Regions from separate parts of the Cytobacillus sp. BC1816 genome, predicted to be linked through region 1. Evidence: riboswitches for the same ligand, from Rfam matches in the RefSeq annotation. Region 1 holds a riboswitch; each other region holds the start of a gene.
What was found. A riboswitch is a leader RNA that binds a small molecule or an ion and turns the genes downstream of it on or off. The one in region 1 is predicted to bind thiamine pyrophosphate.
Positions count from the first base shown of each region.

Region 2: another riboswitch for thiamine pyrophosphate. It lies ahead of thiW (energy coupling factor transporter S component ThiW); the one in region 1 lies ahead of thiT (energy-coupled thiamine transporter ThiT).
Region 3: another riboswitch for thiamine pyrophosphate. It lies ahead of thiC (phosphomethylpyrimidine synthase ThiC); the one in region 1 lies ahead of thiT (energy-coupled thiamine transporter ThiT).

Region 1 is NZ_CP195611.1:2,507,098-2,515,157, forward strand. Features, by position in the region: gene ltaE (low-specificity L-threonine aldolase) at 1-68, opposite strand, end outside; gene qoxA (cytochrome aa3 quinol oxidase subunit II) at 522-1,511, shown strand; gene qoxB (cytochrome aa3 quinol oxidase subunit I) at 1,501-3,477, shown strand; gene qoxC (cytochrome aa3 quinol oxidase subunit III) at 3,467-4,072, shown strand; gene qoxD (cytochrome aa3 quinol oxidase subunit IV) at 4,073-4,378, shown strand; gene ACR42H_RS12905 (hypothetical protein) at 4,460-4,699, opposite strand; gene ACR42H_RS12910 (hypothetical protein) at 4,823-5,092, opposite strand; gene thiT (energy-coupled thiamine transporter ThiT) at 5,192-5,791, opposite strand; TPP riboswitch at 5,859-5,961, opposite strand; gene ACR42H_RS12920 (MATE family efflux transporter) at 6,014-7,354, opposite strand; gene ACR42H_RS12925 (AAA family ATPase) at 7,639-8,060, shown strand, end outside.
Region 2 is NZ_CP195611.1:432,034-440,093, reverse strand. Features, by position in the region: gene ACR42H_RS02270 (TIM barrel protein) at 1-747, opposite strand, end outside; gene ACR42H_RS02265 (DUF1287 domain-containing protein) at 852-1,559, shown strand; gene tenA (thiaminase II) at 1,897-2,586, opposite strand; TPP riboswitch at 2,646-2,747, opposite strand; gene thiW (energy coupling factor transporter S component ThiW) at 3,304-3,792, opposite strand; TPP riboswitch at 3,905-4,021, opposite strand; gene ACR42H_RS02250 (alpha-hydroxy-acid oxidizing protein) at 4,146-5,255, opposite strand; gene ACR42H_RS02245 (PaaI family thioesterase) at 5,443-5,814, shown strand; gene ACR42H_RS02240 (TVP38/TMEM64 family protein) at 5,889-6,722, opposite strand; gene ACR42H_RS02235 (hypothetical protein) at 6,855-6,992, opposite strand; gene ACR42H_RS02230 (GNAT family N-acetyltransferase) at 7,319-7,867, shown strand; gene ACR42H_RS02225 (TerC family protein) at 7,919-8,060, opposite strand, start outside.
Region 3 is NZ_CP195611.1:487,924-495,983, reverse strand. Features, by position in the region: gene thiC (phosphomethylpyrimidine synthase ThiC) at 1-1,667, opposite strand, end outside; TPP riboswitch at 1,797-1,911, opposite strand; gene ACR42H_RS02635 (hypothetical protein) at 2,091-2,375, opposite strand; gene ACR42H_RS02630 (bifunctional metallophosphatase/5'-nucleotidase) at 2,514-4,148, shown strand; gene ACR42H_RS02625 (DUF3267 domain-containing protein) at 4,507-5,043, opposite strand; gene ACR42H_RS02620 (MFS transporter) at 5,160-6,386, opposite strand; gene ACR42H_RS02615 (hypothetical protein) at 6,653-7,072, shown strand; gene ACR42H_RS02610 (cation diffusion facilitator family transporter) at 7,111-7,980, opposite strand.

The DNA of each region.
Region 1 (8,060 bases):
GCTTCATAAGCCGCTTTCCTCATTTCTTCAGTTGGTTTTGTAACCGTATCACTTCTTAAATCAATCATTTCCTCACCCTGTCCTTCTCTATTTTTAGTCCATGTTACTGTACTATTCAGTATTTTTCAATAAAGAGAGAATCCATTTAATTAATGTATGGAGATTCTTATTGGCGGTTTTTTGTTTGAATATAGAAGTAACATATAATAATTTGGGTGTTGCATTAAAGTTCAAAATTTGTTCAAAAGTTGTTTTGATGACCAAAACCCTGTAATAATGCTATTTGCACAAAATTATCAGCTGTCCAAATATCTTACATTTATTTCCTTCTAACTTTTGTCACAACTTTTCATATTTGCTTATGTTAATATCATTTACACAGTGATAACTAAGTTAAATTAGGGTTTTAAGGATGTTTATGTTTACCAGCTATATATTTTTTTGGCATCTTTGTGAAAACCCGCACATTATTTGTGAATTATTTAACAATAGTTTTTTGTCAAAAGGAGATGAAACATCAGATGAAGAAAATGCTGCTTTCTTTAACAGCTCTATTGCCCTTAATGGTTCTAAGCGGCTGCAATATGGTTGTGTTTGAACCTCAGGGCCCCGTTGCAAGAAGCATTACCGAATTAATTAACTGGTCCCTGATCTGGATGCTTCTTGTCGTTGCAGTCGTGTTTGGATTATTCGGCTACATTGTGTGGAAATACCGTGAACGACCTGAGAATAAAGATTATGAACCCCCTGAGGAGCATGGAAGTACACTTCTTGAAATTATCTGGACCGGGATTCCGATTTTAATTGTCATCGCCTTAACAATCCCGACAGTAAAAACACTTTATGCGCTGGAAGAAACACCTAAAGGCTATGAAGAAAAAGAACCTATTACAATACATGTAACATCTGCTGACTGGAAATGGATCTTCAGCTATCCTGAAGAAGGCATTGAAACAGTGAACTATGTCAATATTCCAGAAGATAGGCCGGTTCTCTTTAAAATGACATCTGCCAGCACCATGCAATCTTTCTGGGTGCCTGCACTAGGCGGACAGAAATATACGATGCCCAAAATGGAAACGGAACTGTATCTTGTCGCAGATAACCCTGGATCATATGAAGGACAGAACACCAACTTTAACGGCCGCGGATATGCGGATATGAAGTTTGAAGTCCTTGCTCAAACACAGGAAGATTTTGACCAATGGGTTGACGACGTTAAAGATACAGCACCTAAACTGACTGAGAAAGAATACGAAGGGCTGCTGAAGCCTACACATTTAGGAAGGCTGACATATTCCAATACTCATTTAGAATGGGTTAACCATGCTGATCCAAATTCGAAAGCTTATACAAATCCTGAGCTCTACAGAGGCCATGGATATCAAGGTAAAACCTTCGAAGAAGATGACAATTATAAAAATGAGAATCCAAACGTAATTGAAGGTCATGGCGAAGAAGATAGCCATGATAGTCAAGAAAACCATGGAGGTGACCATCATGGGCATTAAATGGGATGAGTTTTTTATTACTGGGGACCCCCTTATACTAGGTTCACAGATTGCTATTTTATTAACGATGATTGGTGCAGTAGCTGCCATCACTTATTTAAAAAAGTGGAAATACCTCTGGACAGAATGGCTGACTACAGTTGATCATAAAAAAATCGGTATCATGTATATCATCTCCGCAGTATTGATGTTCTTCCGCGGCGGGATGGACGGTTTGCTGATGAAAGCTCAGACAGCACGCCCTGAAATGGAATTTCTGAATTCCCAGCACTATAATGAAATCTTTACAACACACGGCGTTATTATGATTCTTTTCATGGCGATGCCATTCTTGATTGGATTAATGAACGTTGTTATTCCGCTTCAAATCGGTGCGCGTGACGTTGCCTTTCCGCAGCTGAATGCACTTAGCTTCTGGCTGTTCTTCAGCGGAGCTATGCTATTTAATATTTCATTTGTCATTGGGGGATCGCCTGATGCAGGATGGACATCTTACTTCCCTCTTGCAGGCAAGGAATTCAGCCCGGGAATCGGCAATAACTTTTATGCAGTCGCGCTGCAAATTGCTGGTATCGGGACACTAATGACAGGTATAAACTTCATCGTTACGATTTTGAAAATGAGAACAAAAGGCATGACACTGATGAAAATGCCAATGTTCACTTGGACTACCTTTGTAACATCCATTCTGATTGTGGCTGCTTTCCCTATTTTCACAGTTGCATTGGCATTGATGACATTCGACCGTCTGTATGGAACACACTTCTTTACAGTATCAGGCGGAGGAATGGATATGCTTTGGGCTAACCTGTTCTGGCTTTGGGGACATCCCGAGGTTTACATTGTTGCCCTTCCTGCATTCGGTATTTTCTCAGAAGTTATTGCAACTTTCTCAAGAAAATCATTGTTTGGATATAAGTCAATGGTATTTTCCATCCTTGGAATTGCGCTTTTAAGTATGGTTGTATGGGTCCACCATTTCTATACAATGGGATCAGGCCCTGCGGTTAACTCTTTCTTCTCCATCACGACAATGGCGATAGCCATACCGACTGGGGTTAAGATGTTTAACTGGCTGTTTACGATGCGTAAAGGCCGCATAAAAATTACTTCCGCCATGCTATGGGCACTTGCATTCGTGCCATGCTTCGTGATTGGCGGGGTTACCGGCGTAATGCTTGCAATGGGTGCAGCGGATTATCAGTATCACAATACATTATTCCTGGTTGCCCACTTCCACTATGTATTAATTCCAGGTGTAGTATTTGCGGTATTTGCAGGTCTTTACTACTGGTGGCCAAAAATGTTCGGTTTCATTCTTAATGAAAAAATCGGGAAATGGCATTTCTGGCTTTTTGTTATCGGCTTTAACGTAACATTCATGCCTATGTTCTTCCTTGGATTAAACGGAGCTGTAAGACGTGCATACACATACTCCGCCGAGTCTGGATTTGCACCACTCTTCATGCTTTCGGCAATTGGGTCCATCATTCTGGCAGCCGGATTTGCTGTATTCTGCTACAACATTTACTGGAGCATCCGCTATGCCGACAGAAACATCTCAAGCGACCCATGGGATGCAAGGACATTGGAATGGTCTACTGCTTCACCTGTTCAATTCTATAACTTTGCAAAACTGCCGGAAGTTAAATCCCTTGATCCTTTCTGGCACATGAAGAAAAAGAATGAAGGCTTAACGTTATTTGACAGTGAAATCGAAGAGATTCATATGCCAAGCAATTCCTGGCTTCCGATTTATATGGGTGTCATCTTTGGGATTGCAGGCTTCCTCCTTGTATTTGAATGGCACATCGCTGCAGCTGTAGCTGCCATCGGCATTTTTGCTGGATTGATCATTCGTTCATTCGATTACAATGAAGGCTTCCATGTTAAGAAAGATGAAATTCACAGAATTGAAAATGCCTGGAGAAAAACAGAAGGAGAGGTGCACGATCATGTCAGCTAAAGTGGATACTTCTTTGCCCCTTGAATATCAAACTGAACAGGACCGGATGAATATTCTTGGCTTCTGGGTTTTCCTTGGCGCTGAAATCGTTCTATTTGCCACTCTGTTCGGAGTATATGGCGTATTATATGAACGCTATGCAGGAGGACCAACACATAAAGATATCTTTGTTATCAAGGATGTCATGATTCAGACAGTCCTCCTTTTAACAAGCAGCTTTACAATGGGCATCGCCATTTTTGAAATGCGCCGCCATAACCTGAAAGGGCTAATCACCTGGCTGGTGATTACCCTTGCTCTTGGCGCAGGATTCCTATTCATGGAGATTAATGAATTTATCCATTATGCCCATGAAGGCGCAACGATGCAGACAAGTGCGTTCCTTTCCAGCTTATTTGTCTTGCTGGGCACACACGGAGCCCACGTTACTTTGGGTATTGGCTGGGCAACTATGGTCATTATTCAGCTTTTAAAAAGAGGCCTTACCCCTACTACAGCAAGAAAAACGTTTATTATCGGCCTTTACTGGCACTTCCTTGATGTAGTCTGGATCTTTATTTTCACATTCGTGTATTTGAAGGGACTGGTGGCTTAAATGGAACATCATCAATCAAAAAGCTTCCCTATAAGCCATGTCATTGGATTTGTTGTTTCTCTTGTGCTGACATTTGGAGCAGCAGGAATTGCCTTAAAAACGAACCTCTCTTTTAAAGTGATCATGTGGATCATCGGCTCACTGGCTGTCATACAGGCAGGCATGCAGCTGTTCATGTTCATGCACTTAAGAGAAGGCGAAGACGGCAAAACGAACTTAGTAAATATGATTTATGCCGTATTTATGGTTATTGTTATTGTAGTAGGTTCTATTTGGGTCTTAACCTCTGGGCACGCAGCTCATTAAATCAAGAAAAGCTCCATCGCCTTTTCTCCCCGCTGGAGCTAGGACAAAACAAAAAACCGGTCTCCCATTTGGAGGCCGGTTTTATTTGTATTGTCTGATACCCTTGCTTCCCTTTGTCATTTCTTCCATTACGTTGATAAAAAAACCAAAACCAAATATCAGCATGGATGATACCATGATACTTAAGCCAATTGATAATATATATTCACCTGTGAGACCGCTTACAAAAAAGCTTGAAATAAAGACAATTAATCCTAGTAAAATACCGGCCGCAGTCACATTTCTAAAAAAGTGCAGCACCTTTTGCTGTTTTAAAGTCATTTTTTCATCCCCTTTTATTTAATATTCTAACTATGTTCACAAATTTGTCAAACTTTTTGTCACAAATTCGTCAAAATTATTTATGCAAAAAAAAAGCCTTGCAAAGGTGCAAAGCAAAATTTACTACTGATACAGCTTTTTAATGTTCTCCAAATCTTTCTTTAAATTGCCTATTTCCTGCCTGGTCAGCATTAATGGCATTTGATCGTAAAGTGTAATAATCTGTCCTCCCTCATCCTCTTCATGAAGGGATAAATAGTTATACAAATTTTCACATTGATTTTTGTTGAGGACCGACTGGGTACTGAAATTTTTAACCTTTTGGATCTCAAAAGCACTGGTTTCTGCATCATATACACCTGTTATGATGTTGCCCTGCAATGTGTGTGACAAACTATCACTCCCCTTTTTGAGTAATATACCCATTTTTCAGGAGCAGTTTCCTATAATAAGAAAAAACCTCTTTGAAAATTTTCAAAGAGGCTGATTTTATTAGGATACACTTTTTTGAGATTGAATCATTTCATCTGTCTTTCTTATGATTAATCTTGGAGCCGAAGATATAATTAATACAGCTAAAATCGAGCAGAGAATAGCTGCTCCGAGCATGGTTGCACCGTTTGCCAGGAAGGAAAAAAGAACCGGTGACATCCCTTCTGGCGCATAGCTTCCAAAGAAAAGGACACCTGCTATGAAATGCCAGAAATACCGGGCAAGGCTTCCGGCAAACACAGCTAAAACTACCCAGCCCAATGCCTTTTTCTTGTTTCCGCTGCGCAGCTGATTTTGAATTGGGCGGAAAAACAAACCAGCTAAACCAATACAGGCAAATGCAATAAAGTATTCGATAAATGCCTGAAGCGGAGTCGCAATCCAGGCATCACCCATGGCAATCTGCAATATTCCCCATAATAGACCGGAAATGAAGCTCACCTTAAAGCCCCATCTGAATGCCAAAATGAATATTGGTATCATCGCAGCAGAAATCGAAATGGAAGGCGACAGCTTTAAAGATGGAAGGAAATCCAAAATAATAGCAAATGCTGCAAAAAATGAAGCTTCAATCATCGCCGTCAGGCTTAATTTTTTCATAAAAAAAATCCCCCTTTAATCGTATGACGATACCCCAAGGGAGAACAAGCAGGCAGAAAAACCCCTTCCGCCTTTTATTCCACATTCCTGCGCTAGCATTATCTAACAGGTTCAAAGGGTCAGAACAGCGAACTGTTCACTCTCAGCAAAATGCTCCCCTTGTGGCACGTTATTGTATTATCCGATTTTAGTATAAATGAAAAAATTGAAAGTGAAAAGGATTTATTTTTCCTCGCCAAATATAATCTGTTTATCCCACTTTCCGATTCGGTAATACATAAAGGCAATGACACTGCTTATGGCAAAGCTGATCCCCATGCCTGCAGCTATACCTTTATCACCCATAAGCTTTGAAAATATAAATGTTAAAGGATAGCGCAGGATCCAGAATGAAATAATATTCAGTACCAGCACTTGAAACATCGCACCAGATGCTCTTACCACACCATTCAATATAAAATTAATGCCCAGGAGCGGATAAAAAAATGCAATGATCTTTAAATAGTCAGTGCCATACTTAACTGATTCCTTATCCTGAATAAACAGGCGCACCCCGTGTTCGGCAAATAGGACCGTCCCAAAGGCGATGATGAACATGATTCCAAGATTGTAAACTACTCCGTACAAGGCAATTTGATGAACTCTTTCCCATTGATTTTTCCCTATATTTTGACCAGCCATACTGTTGACTGCAGTCCCCAATGCCATAGCCGGAAGCATAATGATGCTGTCAATGCGCTGTGCTGCACCAAATCCCGCAACCACGTCACCGCCAAAGGAGGTGACAACAGACATAATAGCCATAACACCAGCCGATATAACAGTCATTTGGAGTCCTGAAGGGATGCCAAGCTTAAAAATTAATGCTGCCTCCTCTTTATGCGGCCAAGAAGGGACAGAGAACGGTGCCAGCTTTTTGCGGAGTATGAATATCATTCCGATCATAAATGCGAACCCCTGTGAAAGGATTGTTGCATAAGCTGCCCCATCAATACCAAGCTGGTATACAGATATAAAAAGAGGATCCAGGATTGCATTTAATACGACTGCTATCAGGACAAAGTACAGAGGACTTATGCTGTCTCCGAGCGCTCTAAGTACAGTTCCTATAAAGTTGTATCCAAATAAAAACAGAATTCCAATGAAGTTAATCTGTAAATAGGATGCTGCACCTTCTGCCATTCCCGCAGGTGTACCCATAAAGGCCAAAATTCTTTCTGCAAGCAGGAATCCAGCTATTCCTAGAGCAACTGACATAATTGTCTGAATGACGGTAAAGGCATTCAAATATCGTTTCAGCCCCTCTTCATGATCTCCGCCTTTTTGCTGGGATAAGATCGTTAACGCCGCATTGTTTATTCCAATGATAAAAGAAAGAACTGTAAAGATTACAGTTCCTGACACCGCGACAGCTCCCAATGCGTCAGCCCCTAGCAGATTCCCAACCCATAGACTATCAATAAATTGATAAGAAACCTGCAGGAAATTAGTAAGCATGATTGGAGTTGAGAACACCAGGAGCTGTTTGAATATATTTCCTTTTGTAAAATCCTGCTGAGCCATCTTAACACCTTTTTTCCTTATATTTTTCACAGTTCCATTATTCCCTATTTCACATTCTGTTTCCAATTTTATGGTTTTGATTTTGATTAAGTTTTATGATTTTATTTTCTTCACCGCTGTCACATTTTTATCACAAATAGATGCACCTGAAATGCTGTTATAGCACAATCTCTCTAAAAAACTATTATTTTTCCATAATTTACAACGTTTAAAAAGCGTAAAACCCTGTAATTAACAATTCTTTTTCCTTATAATGTAGGTATGTTTAATGAGGAGGGAAATAGTTGAAATCACGTCTTAAGAAGCCTTCGACGATTGTTTCTATTGCATTGGTGATCACGGTGATTTTGGCGGCGGTTATTTGGACCGTACAAGCAGGAAAAAAGGATGTGACAGTCCCATTTTCTTCTGTGGAAAAAATTATTGCCTCCCAGGATGGAAAGACTGTTGCAGTACAGGAATATAAAAATGGGAAACTGCTGATCACAGCCCCTGATGGCGAGTACATCTCCCATGTGCCTCCCAACAGTGAGATGGTTGATAAATTAGTAGAAACCTATAATATACAATATACATTCGCAACCACAGGACCTTACACCCCTTGGATTCTGGGCGGTGTAGTCCTTTTGTTTATAGCCATTGGCATTTACCTGTTTAAGTCAGGAAAAGGCGGAATGGGTGCTACAAATACAATGAAGCAAAGTGT
Region 2 (8,060 bases), 2.1 Mb from region 1:
GTATTCCATGACAAAAAATACATCCTTGCATTCTTTAGCTAAAAAATCTATCAGCTTCTTAATTTTATGATGACTGCTATCATTCTCATGAGATGGATGCACAGGCACCCAAATATATTTATCACCCTGGTATTCAACATTATGTAAATGAACCACTCTCACAAACTCGGACCATTTTTCTATATAATTTATGGCCTCCTCGCCTGCGGCCAATATATAATCCCCTATATCGACACAGAGGCTAAGTCCGTATTTCTTCCATGTCTCTACAGGAAAGTGGTCAAGATAATGAATCCCTGCTGGCGATTGCTTGAATCCCAATTTAGGTTCACACACAATCATAATCCCATATTTTCTTTGAAGCGCACTGAGTTTCTTGAGTCCCTCCTCAATGATCTCTGCCGGATTCCCACTGGTTTCCTTTTTAAAGTAAGGGAAGTGCACCAATATGTATTCAGCTCCAAGCCGGGAGATTCTTTCCACTTCCGTCTCAAATTGGACCCAGGCTTCCTCCGGATTCATACCGATCTTTTCCAGCAGATCGTATTTGCTTTGTCCCCGGAAAAGAGGCGAATGAAGACCAAAGCTTTTGTTTGTTTTGCCCAGCATTTCAATAAAACAACGGAAGGATTCCTCATCTTGAAATTCGCCTATCTCAATATGCGGCAAATGACGTTTAAAAAGTTCATGAAACAGCTTGCTGTCTGACAAGATGACACTTCCCGATATCCCTATATGATGAGCCATGATATCCCCTCTTTTATATATTCTTATATCAATCTTATCATACCCCCATGTAACATATTGGAAAATGGTACCGTCTAATCATTAAAATAAATGAGGAGGCCTCTATGATAAAAAGAGTGTTCGCTTCCATAATCGGAATACTGTTATTATTCATTCTTTTATTTCGAGGCGGAATCATTCTGGATTCCATCGGCATTCATTTTGAAAATCCTTTGGCTGCGAAAATGGCAGTGCCTGCTGATTATTCAAAAGCCGATTCAAATCAAAACGGCAGTGCCGATCCGCTTGATATGGTCCTGACAGCCAGAAAAGAAGTGGATCAGCGTACGCAATATAAAAGTGCCTACTATGCGGGGGGCTATCCGCCCGATGGCGAGGGTGTCTGTACAGATGTGATTTGGAGGGGATTCCAGGGGGCTGATGTTTCTATAAAGGATCTTATTGATCAGGATATTGCCGAGAATACGGACTTGTATTCAAGAGTGAAAGGCAGTCCGGATCCAAACATTGATTTCAGGAGGGTGCCAAATCAGAATGTCTTTTTTAGCCGCTTCGCAAAGTCATTAACAACAGAACTGATTCCAGGAGATGTTAAGAACCTTCAGAAATGGCAGCCGGGTGACATCGTGGTTTTCCTTTCTCCTAAATTCGACCATGTTGCAATCATTTCTGACAAACGGACAAAAGATGGCATTCCATACGTCATACATAACTCCACACCATTTGCAGCGGAAGTAAAACTCTCTTCTTTTAAGACTCCTATTACCGCTCATTACAGATGGGATTTTGAAAAAACGCCTGCACTGCCATAAAGCAGGTGCAGGCGTTATTCTTATTAAATAAGAAAGTATAAAATTTTGAACGTCGATAACTGTCTGGCTACCCCCTCAAGGTCACAAGCTTGTCTAGTTGCGGATCCTGAGCAGCCGCCTCCACATTTTGGGCAAGCCACCCAAAAGGCAAAGAACGCCTTTCCGGGAGGCTCGTCTTGTGCTTGAGGCCCACAGGACAAGGAAGGCTTCGACAGCTTAAACATCGCACGACCGAAAGCGACAGCTTTTTGGAGGATGTGGGTCATGCACAGACGTTGCCACAGGAGGTGGTGCTCTTAGTCTGCGTTCCTTTTTGAGCGAGGCGCTTGCGCTTTTCTTATCTTACTGCTGCAGGATTGCCCGCCGGCCACTCTTCGCAGGTATAAGCCATCTCCCAGAAGCCAAGCTCCAGCTGGCAGCTTTTTCGGAAAGCATCCTTCATTCGCTGCCTTTCTTCCGGTGATGCCGCATCAGCAAGCTCATCCAAACGGTTTCTCATATTCATGGTCACAGCTTCGACCCTTAAATTTGCATAAAATGAGATCCATGGATAAAACGGATGGTTCTCATCTGGCTCATATTGCTTCATGAGCTCAAGCCCAATCTCCCAATAAGTCCATGGACAAGGCAATAATGCAGCAAGGATTTCACCCATGCCGCCGGTGTGAGCATGATACATCATATGCTTAACATAATGATCAGCTGTTGGAGGGAGCGGATAACCCTGCAATGCTTCGTAACCCACGCCAATCTGCTGGCAAAAATTATGGTGGGGATGTACTTCGCTGTTCAATACGAATTCTATCTGCTGATTAAAATAAGCAATATCCTTACGCTCTGCTGACTTCGAAATGGCAATACCATAAATATGCATGAACGCATTCAAATACTCAAAGTCCGCTTTAATATAATGGGCCAGTGCCTCTTTCGGCACGTCCCCTCTCCCGATACCCTGGACAAATGGGTGCTCAAATATCAGCTGAAACAAATCTTCATTTTCCTTGCGCAGAATCTCTGAAAAAGTCATAAAAAATAGCCTCCTTATTAATTACAGAAGCTGCCGGGGAAAAAGCATGAGGATATATAACGAGGTCCTCACTGCTTCCCTGCGCTGGCATTATCCAGATCAGGTTCCAAGGGACAAAGGAAAAGCTCCTTATCTCAGCCGTAGCGCCCCTAGCAGTTTTCTTATTTTAAATTTTTTACCGATTTTCTAACTTGACGTTTTTCGCTCATAAGTTTTGGATTTCGCTTTTAACTGTTGAAAATCGCTCATAAATTTTGAATTTCGCCCATAACTCTTTGAAAATCGTTCATAAATTTTAAATTTCGCCCATAACTCTTGAAAATCGCTCATAAATTTTGAATTTCGCCCATAACTCTTGAAAATCGCTCATAAATTTTAAATTTCGCCCATAACTTTTGAAAATCGCTCATAAATTTTGAATTTCGCCCATAACTCTTGAAAATCGCTCATAAATTTTAAATTTCGCCCATAACTCTTGATAATCGCTCATAAATTTCGAATTTCGCCCATAACTCTTGAAAATCGCTCATAAATTTTGAATTTCGCCCATAACTCTTGAAAATCGCTCATAAATTTCGAAATTCGCCCATAACTCTTGAAAATCGCTCATAAATTTTAAATTTCGCTCATAACTCTTGAAAATCGCTCATAAGATCAGCTTGCTATGCTGATCTCCTCTTATCTGCTTACTCATCTAGCTTCTCAGGCCCAAAATCATCACATATTCTGAACCAAGTTCTTCTCTTTAACCTTCGCCAAAACCATCCAGCCTATGGCCGCACCGGTAACGCTGCTGACCAGGAATGGCGGCACAAAGAAGAATGCCCCAGCTGCGCTCCCCATGAGAACCTTTGCAAAAGGGACTGCAAACAATGCACCGATTATGCCGGTACCTACCACTTCTCCAACAGCAGCCCATATTTTCCGGCCGAACTTCAAATAAAGCACACCTGCCAAAAACGCACCGATCATGCCGCCTGGAAAGGCAAGCAGCGTCCCGAATCCAAGCAAATTACGAAGCAGGCCAATCATAAATGCCACAGCTGCTGCAGGCAGGGGTCCAAGCGTCACCGCTGCCAATACATTCACCGCATGCTGAACTGGATAGGCCTTGGCTATGCCTGCCGGAAACCAGAGCAAATGGGATCCCAGTGTCCCAATTGCCACAAATAAAGCCATCGTAGTTAACAATCGGGTTCTGTTCATTTAAACCTCCTTTCTAAATGGCCGCCTGATTGCTTATCAGGATGAGAAGTATGTATACAAAAAAGCCAGATTCCCATAAGGACCTGGCTTGGTTTAAGTATATGAATTGACATATAGTCAAATCCTACTTCCCTCCGCTGGCATTAACCAGATCAGGTCCATAAGAGTCAGAAAGCTATAACGCGCTTTCCTCTCAGCCCTCACATTCGGGGCACCCCTAGTAGTTGCATAGATATTTAGTTTGATAAGCTATCTCAAGCTTAACAAAATATTCAGTCGCTGTCATCATTCTTTTTGCTTAAATACATTTCTTGATGGAATGGAATAGGCGCTCTTCAATTTCTGCTGAGAAACTATCTAATTAGCTGCAGACCTGCCAGCTCCTTTAGACTCCCCACTCCTGCCAGAGAAAGCGACACTTTCGTTTCTTCAATAAAGTTGGCAAGCACATTTTCAACTCCAGCCTGCCCGCCAATCGCCAAACCGTACACATACGGCCGTCCCAGGCAAACTGCGTCGGCTCCTAATGCCAGTGCTTTGACCACATCGGAACCGCGGCGAATGCCGCTGTCAAACAATACTGGAATTCGTCCTTTGACTTCCTTCACGATCGGTCCAAGCGCATCAATCGCCGCAATCACTCCATCAAGCTGCCTGCCGCCATGATTGGAGACTATGATTCCCTCTATCCCCTTTTCAACGGCCAGCCTGGCATCTTCCGGATGGAGAATACCCTTTAATAGAATCGGCAGACTTGTTTTCTCTCTTAACCTTGCAATATGCTCCCAGCTCAATGTTGGATGATGGATATTATCAAGGATTCCCTGAACTACATCACCGTCATGGAGAGTGGCCATAAAGACTGGATCGCTCTCATAGTTTGCTTTTCCATAGCCGAGCTTTAAAGGTGAAAAATTGTTTCTTAGATCAGCTTCCCTCCACCCCATCATCACCGTATCTACTGTTAACACAATCGCTTCATAGCCTGATGCCTCCGCCCGGCGCACCATACTGAACGCAGCATCTTCATAATTGGACCAATATAATTGGAACCATTTTGGACTCGTGCCTGTTGCATCAGCTATTTCTTCAATGGAATAACTGGATACCGTGCTCTGGATAAAAGGAATTCCAAACGAAGCTGCTGCACGGGCAGATGCAAGCTCTCCCTCACTGTGTTCAAGGCGCTGCATTCCTATAGGTGCCAGGAAAACTGGATAAGGATATGTTTTTCCAAATAAATTCACACTTGTATCCGGTACTGATACATCTCTAAGCATTCTCGGCACAATTGAGTATTTTGCAAAGGATTCGATATTCTTTTTCAGCGTTTCTTCTCCCCCTGCTCCTGATTGGACATAGCCAAATCCGCCAGCTCCCATCACTTTCTCTGCTTCTTTTTCCAGTTCCTTAAATGAAATAGGAAAGTTTTCTGCGAAACTAATATTCTCTACTTTTGACATATTCCAGCCCTGCCTTTTTTTGAATTTATTGAAAATAATAACACTTTTTTGGATTTTAAGAAACCATGTAATAAAATCATAAATTCGCAGTAATGCAGCCTTTCCTATACAAATTAAGCTCAATAAGCAGGGATTTCACAAAAAATTGTGAATAAACATTTTAACTTAATGAATTGGAGTGTACAAAATGCAAATCAAACAGCCTTTTGATGATTTTCTGAAATTCCATTACGAAAGAGTCAGTGAAAGCAAAATGAAAGTTACTTTGCCAATCCAGCCGCTCTTTATTAACAGCGCAGGACTGGTTCATGGAGGCATCATTTCCACTCTTGCGGATGTAGCGATGGGGAATATTTTCGAGCCGGATGAAAACCAGATGCAATCCGTAGTGACAGCTGATTTAAAGGTCACTTTCCTAAAGGGTGCGACAGGTGAATTTCTTATCGCCAATGCTCACCTTGTGAAAAGAGGGCGCACCCTCAACCACACAGACTGCCTGATTTATAACAACCAGGATCAGCTGGTTGCCAAAGCATCGGGAATCTTCGCATCTATCTAGAGTGATCCTATCGATGCCTGAATAGTTTCGCTGACAGAGATAGGAGAAACAACCATTAAAGGTTACAGACAATCTTAATAGTTACTATTCTTCTTCTTTTTATACAAGTGAGATACACTGTAGAATACCCCTATCACAGCCGAAACGACTAATAAAAGCTGTGAGCCAGATAAAGATAAGGCATTGGCCCATGAAAGTGAGTAAGCCAGCAGCAAGGAAGTTGCCATTTTGGAAATAGACGCAATTCCCAGGAACTTTTTAAATGAAACACCACCTATACCTGCTCCAACACAAATGATCTCATCTGGCAATATCGGAATAACAAACAGCAGCATTAATATGGTGTTTTCATTTCTCTCCATGTATTTTTGGTATTTGATCAGATGCCGCTCATTAATAAACCGGGCTACAAGCTTTAATCCTCCTATCCTTGCAGTCAAGAACATAACAATAATCCCCGAAAGTGTACCTGTGAATCCAAGAAAGGCAGCAGCAGCGGGACCGAAAACGGCACTTCCGGCAGGCAGTGTTACGGCTTCAGGAATCGGCAAAAGAATGGGCTGTAAAAAGCAAACCAAGAAAAAGATGAGCTTGCCCTCCGCTTCATATTCCCTCAGCATTCTCTCAAACCCATAGGCATCAGTCAGAACAAGTATCTTTGTTAAATAAAAGGTCATAAAAACAATTAACAGCAGACTGAACATATAAATCAGTGCCAGTCTGCTGTATTTCAATCGGGATAACTTGCCTGCAGCAAAAAAGTAAAAGTCCATCACTAATATGACAGCCATGCCTGCAATCATAATCCATTTATAAACCGGCAAAAGTGTCGGCATATAATTAAACAATGTATACAATGCTATTAAAATGATAAGTCCATGAAAACTAACTTCAATTTTTCCATTCATACATTTTCCCCTTCTTGCTTTTCTTAACTATAGTTTAGAGGATAATACTAGGAGGATTAAGCTCCCTTAGCATTAAAATAATCTAAGGCCAGAGACTTAAATATAAAAAAAGCAGGACTTATCCTGCTTTTTTTAATACTCTATCTCATCATAATCCTTAGGCTGCGGAACCGGCTGATCCCCTTTATATTTTCCAAACTCATTGACAAGTTCCCTCTCTTCTTTTGGGCCTTGTGTCTGTTTCTTATTTTGCTCATCTTTTCTAGACAACTCATTCGCTCCTTCCTTATAGTTCTTTAAATTAATATGTACTCATTACTTTCATTTCACGCATAATTAGAAGGATTTTTCCTGCACTCTGTGCAATAGGTAAAAAACAGCAATAGAAAAGGAGGATCCAAATGTTTATTACAGGCGCATGTAACGTGCTGCATAGAGGTCAATAAAGAAAATAAACCTCAAGCCCTGCTGCTATTTACAGACCATGCCGATAGATACAGCCATTTCCCCATTTATAAAGTCATTTAACAACATGGGAAAAAGGTTGAAAAACTGAGATTAAAACCATTCAGATTAATAATAAGAAGGAGATTCCCATGATAAAATTAGAACCTTTTACAGAAAAAGATTTCAATTTGCTCATCAGCTGGATCAGCACACCAGAATTAATGGTTCAGTGGAGCGGTGCCCATTTCAAATTCCCCCTTAATCATGAGCAGCTTGCTAAGTATATAAGCTCTGCAAACCTGGAAACCAGCTCGGAATATATCTACAAAGTTATGGCAAACGATGAAATCTTCGGTCACATTTCCCTTGGCAGAGTTGACCGTATCAACGAAACTGCGAGGATCGGCAAGGTTTTCATCTGCCCCGCAGCACGGGGGAAAGGGTATGCTTCAGAAATGATTCATCAAATCCTGAACTTAGCGTTCCAAGAGCTGAAATTAAATAGAATCAGTCTCGGGGTTTTCGATTTTAATTTGCCTGCTATTAAGATTTACGAGCAGGCAGGGTTCCAAAAAGAAGGACTTCTTAGGCAGACCAATAAAGTTAGAAATATATATTGGAACTTGATAGAAATGAGCATCCTGAAAGCTGAATGGCAGGCAAGCCCCGGGCTCATGGGTATTCAATCAAACGTTTGATTGAATGATCATCTACATAAAAAAAGGCGGATATACTCCGCCCCGCTTGATTCAGCTTGCTTTTTCTTCAGCCGGCACTTCCTGTTTTTCCTTGGAAAGGAACCATCCAGCTAGTGCTATTCCAATTAAGACTACATAGAAAGTAACTTTCCATTCGGTCGACTTGGCAAATCCTTCAGGCAGGATCGCCAGC
Region 3 (8,060 bases), 2.0 Mb from region 1:
GAAATTCTCATACTGCAAAATTTCGGCCCGCACATGGAACAGAAATGAGCGGTTTTTGCCCCTTCAGCAGGCAGGGTTTCATCATGGAATTCCAAAGCGCGCTCAGGATCCAATGAGAGATTGAATTGATCTCTCCAGCGGAATTCAAAACGTGCCTTTGACAGGGCATCATCCCTTTTTTGCGCTCCAGGATGTCCCTTTGCCAGATCTGCAGCATGCGCGGCAATTTTATACGTGATGACACCCTCGCGGACATCGTCTCTATTCGGCAAACCCAAATGTTCTTTTGGGGTAACATAGCAAAGCATTGCAGTCCCATACCAGCCTATCATGGCAGCCCCGATTGCAGAGGTAATATGGTCATATCCCGGAGCTATATCAGTCGTAAGGGGTCCAAGTGTGTAGAATGGTGCTTCTTTACAGATGTCCAATTGTTTATCCATATTCTCTTTGATTAAGTGCATTGGAACATGGCCAGGTCCCTCGACCATTACCTGTACATCATGTTCCCAAGCAATCTTCGTCAATTCCCCAAGTGTTTCAAGCTCCGCAAACTGAGCCTCGTCATTTGCATCTGCAATCGATCCCGGCCGCAGTCCATCCCCCAGGGAGAAGGCCACATCATAAGCTTTCATGATCTCGCAGATTTCTTCAAAGTGTGTATATAAAAAGTTCTCTTTATGATGATGCAGGCACCATTGGGCCATAATGGATCCGCCCCTCGACACAATTCCGGTCAAGCGCTTTGCCGACAGCGGAACATACCTCAAAAGGACACCTGCATGAATCGTAAAGTAGTCAACCCCCTGCTCTGCTTGTTCAATTAAGGTATCCCTGTATACTTCCCACGTAAGATCCTCGGCAATGCCATTAACCTTTTCAAGTGCCTGATAAATGGGAACAGTACCGACCGGAACGGCGGAGTTTCTAATAATCCATTCGCGTGTAGTATGAATATTTTTGCCTGTAGACAGATCCATAATTGTATCTGCTCCCCATCGGGTAGCCCAGGTCATTTTCTCTACCTCTTCTTCAATAGAGGATGAAACAGCCGAGTTTCCAATGTTCGCATTAATTTTCACATGAAAATTCCTTCCGATAATCATTGGCTCTGTCTCAGGGTGATTGATATTGGAAGGAATAATCGCCCGTCCTCTTGCTACTTCAGACCGCACAAATTCCGGTTCCATATTTTCCCGAATGGCTATAAACTCCATCTCAGGGGTTATGATCCCCTTTTTTGCATAGTGTAACTGGGTGACATTCTTCCCTTTTTCCGCTCTCAATGGCTTGCGGTTTAAGCCGGGAAAGACTTTATGATTGGCACGCGAATCATTTTTGTCGCGAAACCCATTATCCTCGGGCTTCACTTTTCGACCTTCGTACTCTTCAACATCTCCGCGTTCATGAATCCACTTTCTTCTTAATGCAGGAAGCCCTTTTTTTAGATCTGCCGTATACTGAGGATCGGTATAAGGTCCACTCGTATCATATACACGAACCGGCTCATTGACTTCTTCACCAAACGTTCCGGCAGTGGGGCTTAATTCTATCTCTCGCACCGGAACCTTTATATCAGTCCTGGATCCCTCCACATATACTTTTTTGCTGCCAGTAAAGCTCGACATAATAGAAATACTCTCATGATTTAAAGAACTTGCAGTCATTGATCATCTCTCCCTAATTAAAAATGTAAGGACGAGACCTGGAACCAAGGAAGTGCCAGATATGTAAAAAAGCCGGTCCACATAAAGATGGACCGGCTTAAACGCAGATGTCTTTGCACAAAAAAACTCTTTTGCACATTCTAACTTCCCCACGCTGGTATGATCCAGATCAGGTCCAAAGAGTCAAGAAACTTTAGCGCGTTTCTTTCTCAGCCCAAGCTATTGGGCACCCCTAGTTATTGCTATTAAATTCAATTCTAGTATACAGAATAGCGGAAACAAATGAAAGGAATTTTTTTCAGAATTCTGTCAGACGAAAAATTTTGCCTTTATTCTGCTCCTAACCTCGTTTTCCTTAATTCAGTTTTTTTCTTCTGAATGTACATCAAATCAGCCGCAGACGTTTTCCGCGACTTATGCAGGTTAATTCCCGTCAGACTCCTCATCATTCATATCCATATCACTTTCATCCATACTCTCTTCATCTTGTGGTGATTCTTCATTCATGCCGGGCTCCTCCATATCAGATTCTTCTGATGTGCCAGGATCCTGCATTTCACTATCTTCATTATTGTTTTCTTCCATCTGATTATCTTCCAATTCCACATCTTCCGTTTCCGGAGGCGGATCCTGTTCATCCGTTCCGCATCCTGCCAACAATAATCCTGCACTCAATGGAATTGATAGCCATAGCTTCTTATCATTCATGTATTGTCATCTCCTTTTGCAGTATCATGTTCTTTAAGACCTTACCCTTTTGGCAGGTGGCCAAACTTTTCCCATCAGCCGATTAAATCCCTAATATCTGCAAATACTATCCCTGCCACAATTACTGGAGGATGAATGATGAAAGTACTTTTCTCCCTTATATTATTTAGCTTCCTGGGAATGCCTCTATACAGCGGACAGGCTGCAGTAAAAGAACAATGGGATCAGCAGGGCCTTTCTGAAGAATATCACGGCCATGTTGAAGAACGTACAGAAGCACCATACAAGCAAATTCAATTGCTGGGCATTAATGATTTCCATGGGCAGCTGAATGTCACTCGGCAGGTTAACGGCAGACCTGCAGGACGCGCTGATTACCTCGCTGCCTATTTGCGGCAGCGTGCTTCTGAAAATGAAAACACCATTTTACTTCATGCTGGAGACATGATTGGAGCCAGTCCACCAGTATCCGCTCTTCTGCGGGATGAACCGACTATTGAATTTTTGAATAAGATGGGGTTTGATATCGGCACGATCGGCAATCATGAATTTGATCGAGGATCTGATGAACTGCTTCGTCTGCTAAGCGGCAGCATCCCTTCAGCAGCAAAAGATTATTCCGGATCCCATTTCCCTTGGATTGCAGCCAATGTCATCAGCCAAAAGTCAGGCAAGCCCTTCCTTCCTCCATATAAAATAGTAAATGTCAGCGGGATCCCAATTGGATTTATCGGAGTCATCACGAAAGAAACACCGGCTATTTCCGCGCCTAACAGTGTGAAAGATCTGATTTTCACCGATGAAGCTGAAGCCATCAACAAGTATGTCCGGGAACTTAAAAAACAAGGAGTAAGAGCCATTGTGGTACTGGCGCATGTCCCTGGAAAATCAAAATCAAATGGAGAGCATGCAAGAGGCCAGTTAATAGAGTTGGCCCATCAGGTGGATGACGAAGTGGATATTATGTTCGGAGGCCATAGTCATGACTATCTGAACAGTGTGGTGGATGGAAAGCTTCTTGTACAGGCCTATTCATATGGCACTGCCTTTTCTGATGTAGATATAGAAATAGATCCCCAGACAAAGGATATTGTCCACAAGCACGCTGAAATTGTGAATGTTTTTCAAGAGAATATCCAGCCCGCAAGCGACATAACCAGGATGATCGAGCGCTATGAAAGAAAAGTAGAATCCACTGTGAACAGATATATCGGCACTGCCGCAATTTCAATCACAGCCGAACAAAACAGAAGCGGTGAATCAGCCCTGGGCAATCTTATTGCCGATTCCCAGCGGGCAGTGATGGAAACAGATTTCGCTTTCATCAATCCAGGAGGAATCCGGGCAGACATTGACGCTGGCCGTGTTACATGGGGAAACTTATATGTCGCCCTTCCCTTCAGCAATCAGCTTGTCAAAATGAACCTGACAGGCAGCCAAATTCGTGATGTCCTCAATCAGCAATGGCAGCCAAATACAACTAGAATTCTTCAGATCTCTGGACTCACTTATACTTGGGATGACAGCAAGCCTAGAGGTGAAAAAATAAATGATATATATCTGTCTGACGGAACATTACTTGAGCCGAACAAAAACTATTCGGTCACTGTAAATACCTATCTCGCTGATGGAGGAGACAATTTTACAGGATTCCGAAAAGGAACAAACAGAGTGACCGGCCCAAGTGATATAGATGCACTAGTGGACTATATACAGAATTCAGCACAGCCATTCAGCTCCGCGATTGATGGACGCATAAAGAGAATAGACTGAAAAAGGACAGCTCGGCGACTGTCCTTTTTTCTTATCCATTTAATACTAATAGCAGGATCGACATCATATCCTTCTATTAGGATTAGAAAGAAAGGAATAGGATAATGAAAAAGTATATTTATTTTCTCATGCTGTTCGGCGTCTTTTTTCCATTTTTTCATAAGACAGCCATTGTTTTTGAAAACTGGAGATTGTGTACAAATACATCCAAATTGATAGGGATCCAGCTTTATGGACTGGATTCAATGAGAAACCTCCTAATATCATCACTGGCGGCCCTGGTTGCCTTTTTTTTCACCCAACTATTTATTGGGTGGGACAACAAACATAAAAGTTCTTAAACATATGGAATTGCAGCCTATTCATACACTGTAAATTGCGGCTTAGTCGGATGGTCAATGACCAGAGCATCATTTGGAAATTTTAAGAGCTTTTTATACAAAACAAGGTCTCCAAAACACCCAACTGTCAATATCGCCCCTAATATCGATAAGCCAGGCATATTCAGTACCATTCCAAGAACAAGGGGCAATAAACCTGTCGGAATGAATGGCAGCATTAAAACCTTTTTCATTTGCTGAACCGTCACTGGCTGTTTGGCATGGGCATAGGCCACACCCAATTTCAAATTGACTCCCCAGGACATTTCACTCCATGGGACACCGCCAATATAGCGAAAACCTGCCAAATGGATGACTTCATGCAAAATAACTATAACGACCATACCAGCTAAAAATAATAGCATACCTATAAGATCAAAAGACATTTCGCCTCCGCCATAAATTACGGCATGTAAAAAGAGCACTCCAAATACCAGCGCAATCGTTGCAATGAATAAATAAACCTGCAATTTCATCATTGAAATGAAAACAACCGTTTGTTTTTTATTTTGCAAATTTTCACCCCGCGAGGAATTAGTCGATTACCTATATTTACGGATCACAAACAGCAAAGTTTCAAAAAATGGCCATTGCCGTCAGCTTATATCCTTTATTGCTCTCCCCATTGCCTTTAGCCCTCCAAACTGCCAGCTTCTAATGCATTACCTTTACCTTGAAGCTTCAGCTGAATAAAACCAAAGATGGACGAAATGATTAATAATATTCCTGATAAAATGTAAATAAACCGGACACCGATTAGATCAGTTAAGACCCCTATGCCCAAAATGGAGACAACGAAAATCAATTCGTTTAAGACAGATTTAGCAGCAAGAATTTTCGTGAGCATTGTTTCATCTGCACTATTTTGATACATAGTGGTTTGTGCAAGATCCCGCAGCTGATAGGAAGGTCCCATCAATATTACAAATAGCAGCGCTAAGAAAGGATTCGATATAAAACCATACCCCAAAGTAAGAATCCCGAAAGCACTGGAGCCAATCAGCATAAAAATAATCAAACGGCCTTGCAGTAAATAAGAAAGCCGGTAAATGAGGATTCCTCCAGCAATAGTGCCTAAGTAATATCCTCCGTTGATATAGCCCCACCAGGACTCCCCCTTTCCAAGGGCATCCTCCACATAGGTTAACGTAACCGCACCAATCCAAATCGTTCCTGCCCAAGCTTCTATTAAATCCATTATGATCAGTACTCGAAGCCCTTTATCCTGGAAGAGCAATTTCCAGCCAGCCATTAGACTGGACAGCATTCGGAAGTTTGAGTTCACAGCAGGTGATTGGCTTATTTTTATCAAAAACAAGCTTAGAAGAGAAATAAAAAGTAGAATGATCGTAATGATCAATGTGAATTGTTTGCCAAGGAAAGCTAACAGGATACCACCAAAAGTCCACCCTGCAAACAAGAAAGTCTGGTCAACACTTGAGAGCAGGCTATTCGCTTTGACTCTTTGCTTTTTAGGAATAACAGCTTTTACCATGGATATTTTAATAGGTGAGAAAATGCCATTAAAAAAGGATATAAGGGCCAACACAAAGAAAATAGCCATTAACATAAAATCCGTCAATTGCTGCGAGAGTAACATCATTAATCCAGCAATCAGAACGATCTGGCTTATCTGGGAAAACTTCAATAGATTTATTGGCTGAAATCTATCCGAAATGGATGGAAGCAGTATATTGCTGATCATTCTCGATATGACACTAACCAATGTGACGGCTGCAGAAAGTGCTGTGCTCCCTGTTTCATTATACAAATGCAGCACCACAGCCATCGTGTACAGGGCAAACCCAAGATTCGCTGCTGTCTGGCTTACTAGAAGAGCGTAAAATGAACGATTCATCACTAAACCCCTATCTAAAAGAATTTTCGTTGCAAACCAGCATGATTTCTATAAAGTTAAGCTCTTAATCTAATATTAAAAATCTATCATTTAGCTTAACATATTAAAAATGCATGCAGCAGCCAGCTCAGTTATATGTTTTCCATTCTGAAAAACAATATAGATCATGGTAGCTTGTTCCTATTTTCAGAAAAACATATCACGATTTTCCTTAATGTCTGTATAATCAACTTAAACTATTAAAAGAAAGGAGATCAACAGAATACGTGCTTTACATATGGGATATCGAAAAGATTATAAAAAACACCTTGGATGGGTTCCAATTGGATATTAACTATGAGTTCTGCAATACACTTACTGCACCCATGAGCTACAACGTTTCAACAAATACAATTAAGTTTAACTACCTGAAAGTGAACGGCTACATAGCAAAAATTAATTTTAAAATAAAAGAAACAGATGAGAACCTGGTTAAATTAATGCTATTCCATGAAATCGGGTATTATCTGGACTTCAAGAAAAACAAACATGATATAAGAACGCTAATGTACGGAGAAGATGACGAGAAAGAACAGCTCATGTCTGAAATTGAAAAAAACTCCTGGGATTTTGGAAGAAAAATAGTACCGGAACAACTGGTAAATGCCTATGATCATTTACGGGAATTGGATAAAATGTTCAGCTAGAAAAAGAAATGCGCCTCATCAAGAGACGCATTTCTTTTTTAATTCGGTTCCACATGGACGTGAACATCATAAACCCCATAATCCTTCATCATTACTTTCTCCACATGTGTCGCAATATCATGGGCTTCCTTAATATCAAGCTTGGAATTAACCAGAATAACCACATCAATCACTTCATTGTTTCCATAGCTTCTGCCTTTAATATCTTTAATGCCTTTTACCCCGTCTACATTTTTGATGACATCCTGATAATGCTTAATCTTTTTTTCATCAAATCCATCAGATAGTTCATGGGAGGCTTGTACAAAAATATCCCAAGCCGTTTTGCATATTAAAAACCCGACAAAAACGGCTGTTAATGGATCAAGCCATGGCATGTTCAGCTGCGAACCAAAAATTCCGACGGCAGTGCCTATACTCACCCATGCGTCTGAAATATTGTCCTTTGCCGCTGCCATTACGGCCTTGCTGTTAATTTTCATAGCTAAATTTTTATTGTATCGGTATACAAAGTACATTGCAGCTCCAGAAATAACTCCGGTATATGCCGCAAAAATATCAGGAGATTCATTAACTCCATCAAACATGGATGAAACAGCATTTAGCAGAACTTGAAGACCTACTGCAGCCATTATGAAGGAAGCTACCATGGAAGCAATGGTCTCACTCTTCCAATGGCCATACCCATGATTTTTATCCGGCGGACGCTGAGAAATCCTAAGCCCTATAAGCACTGCAATTGAAGCGATTATATCTGTTGTATTATTCAACCCATCTGCTTTCAAAGCAGCAGAGTCACTCACATATCCAATTGTTAATTTTAGTACAGAAAGACATATATAAGCTGCAATACTAATAAAAGCAGCACGTTCGCCTAACTTAAGGTTATAATACTTTTCCTCTTCCATGCCCCAGCCTCCTAATTTACCCTTGATTATATTACCAAGCGGAATTCGGGTGGGTCTAGAGCAATCTTTTTGTCTTTTAT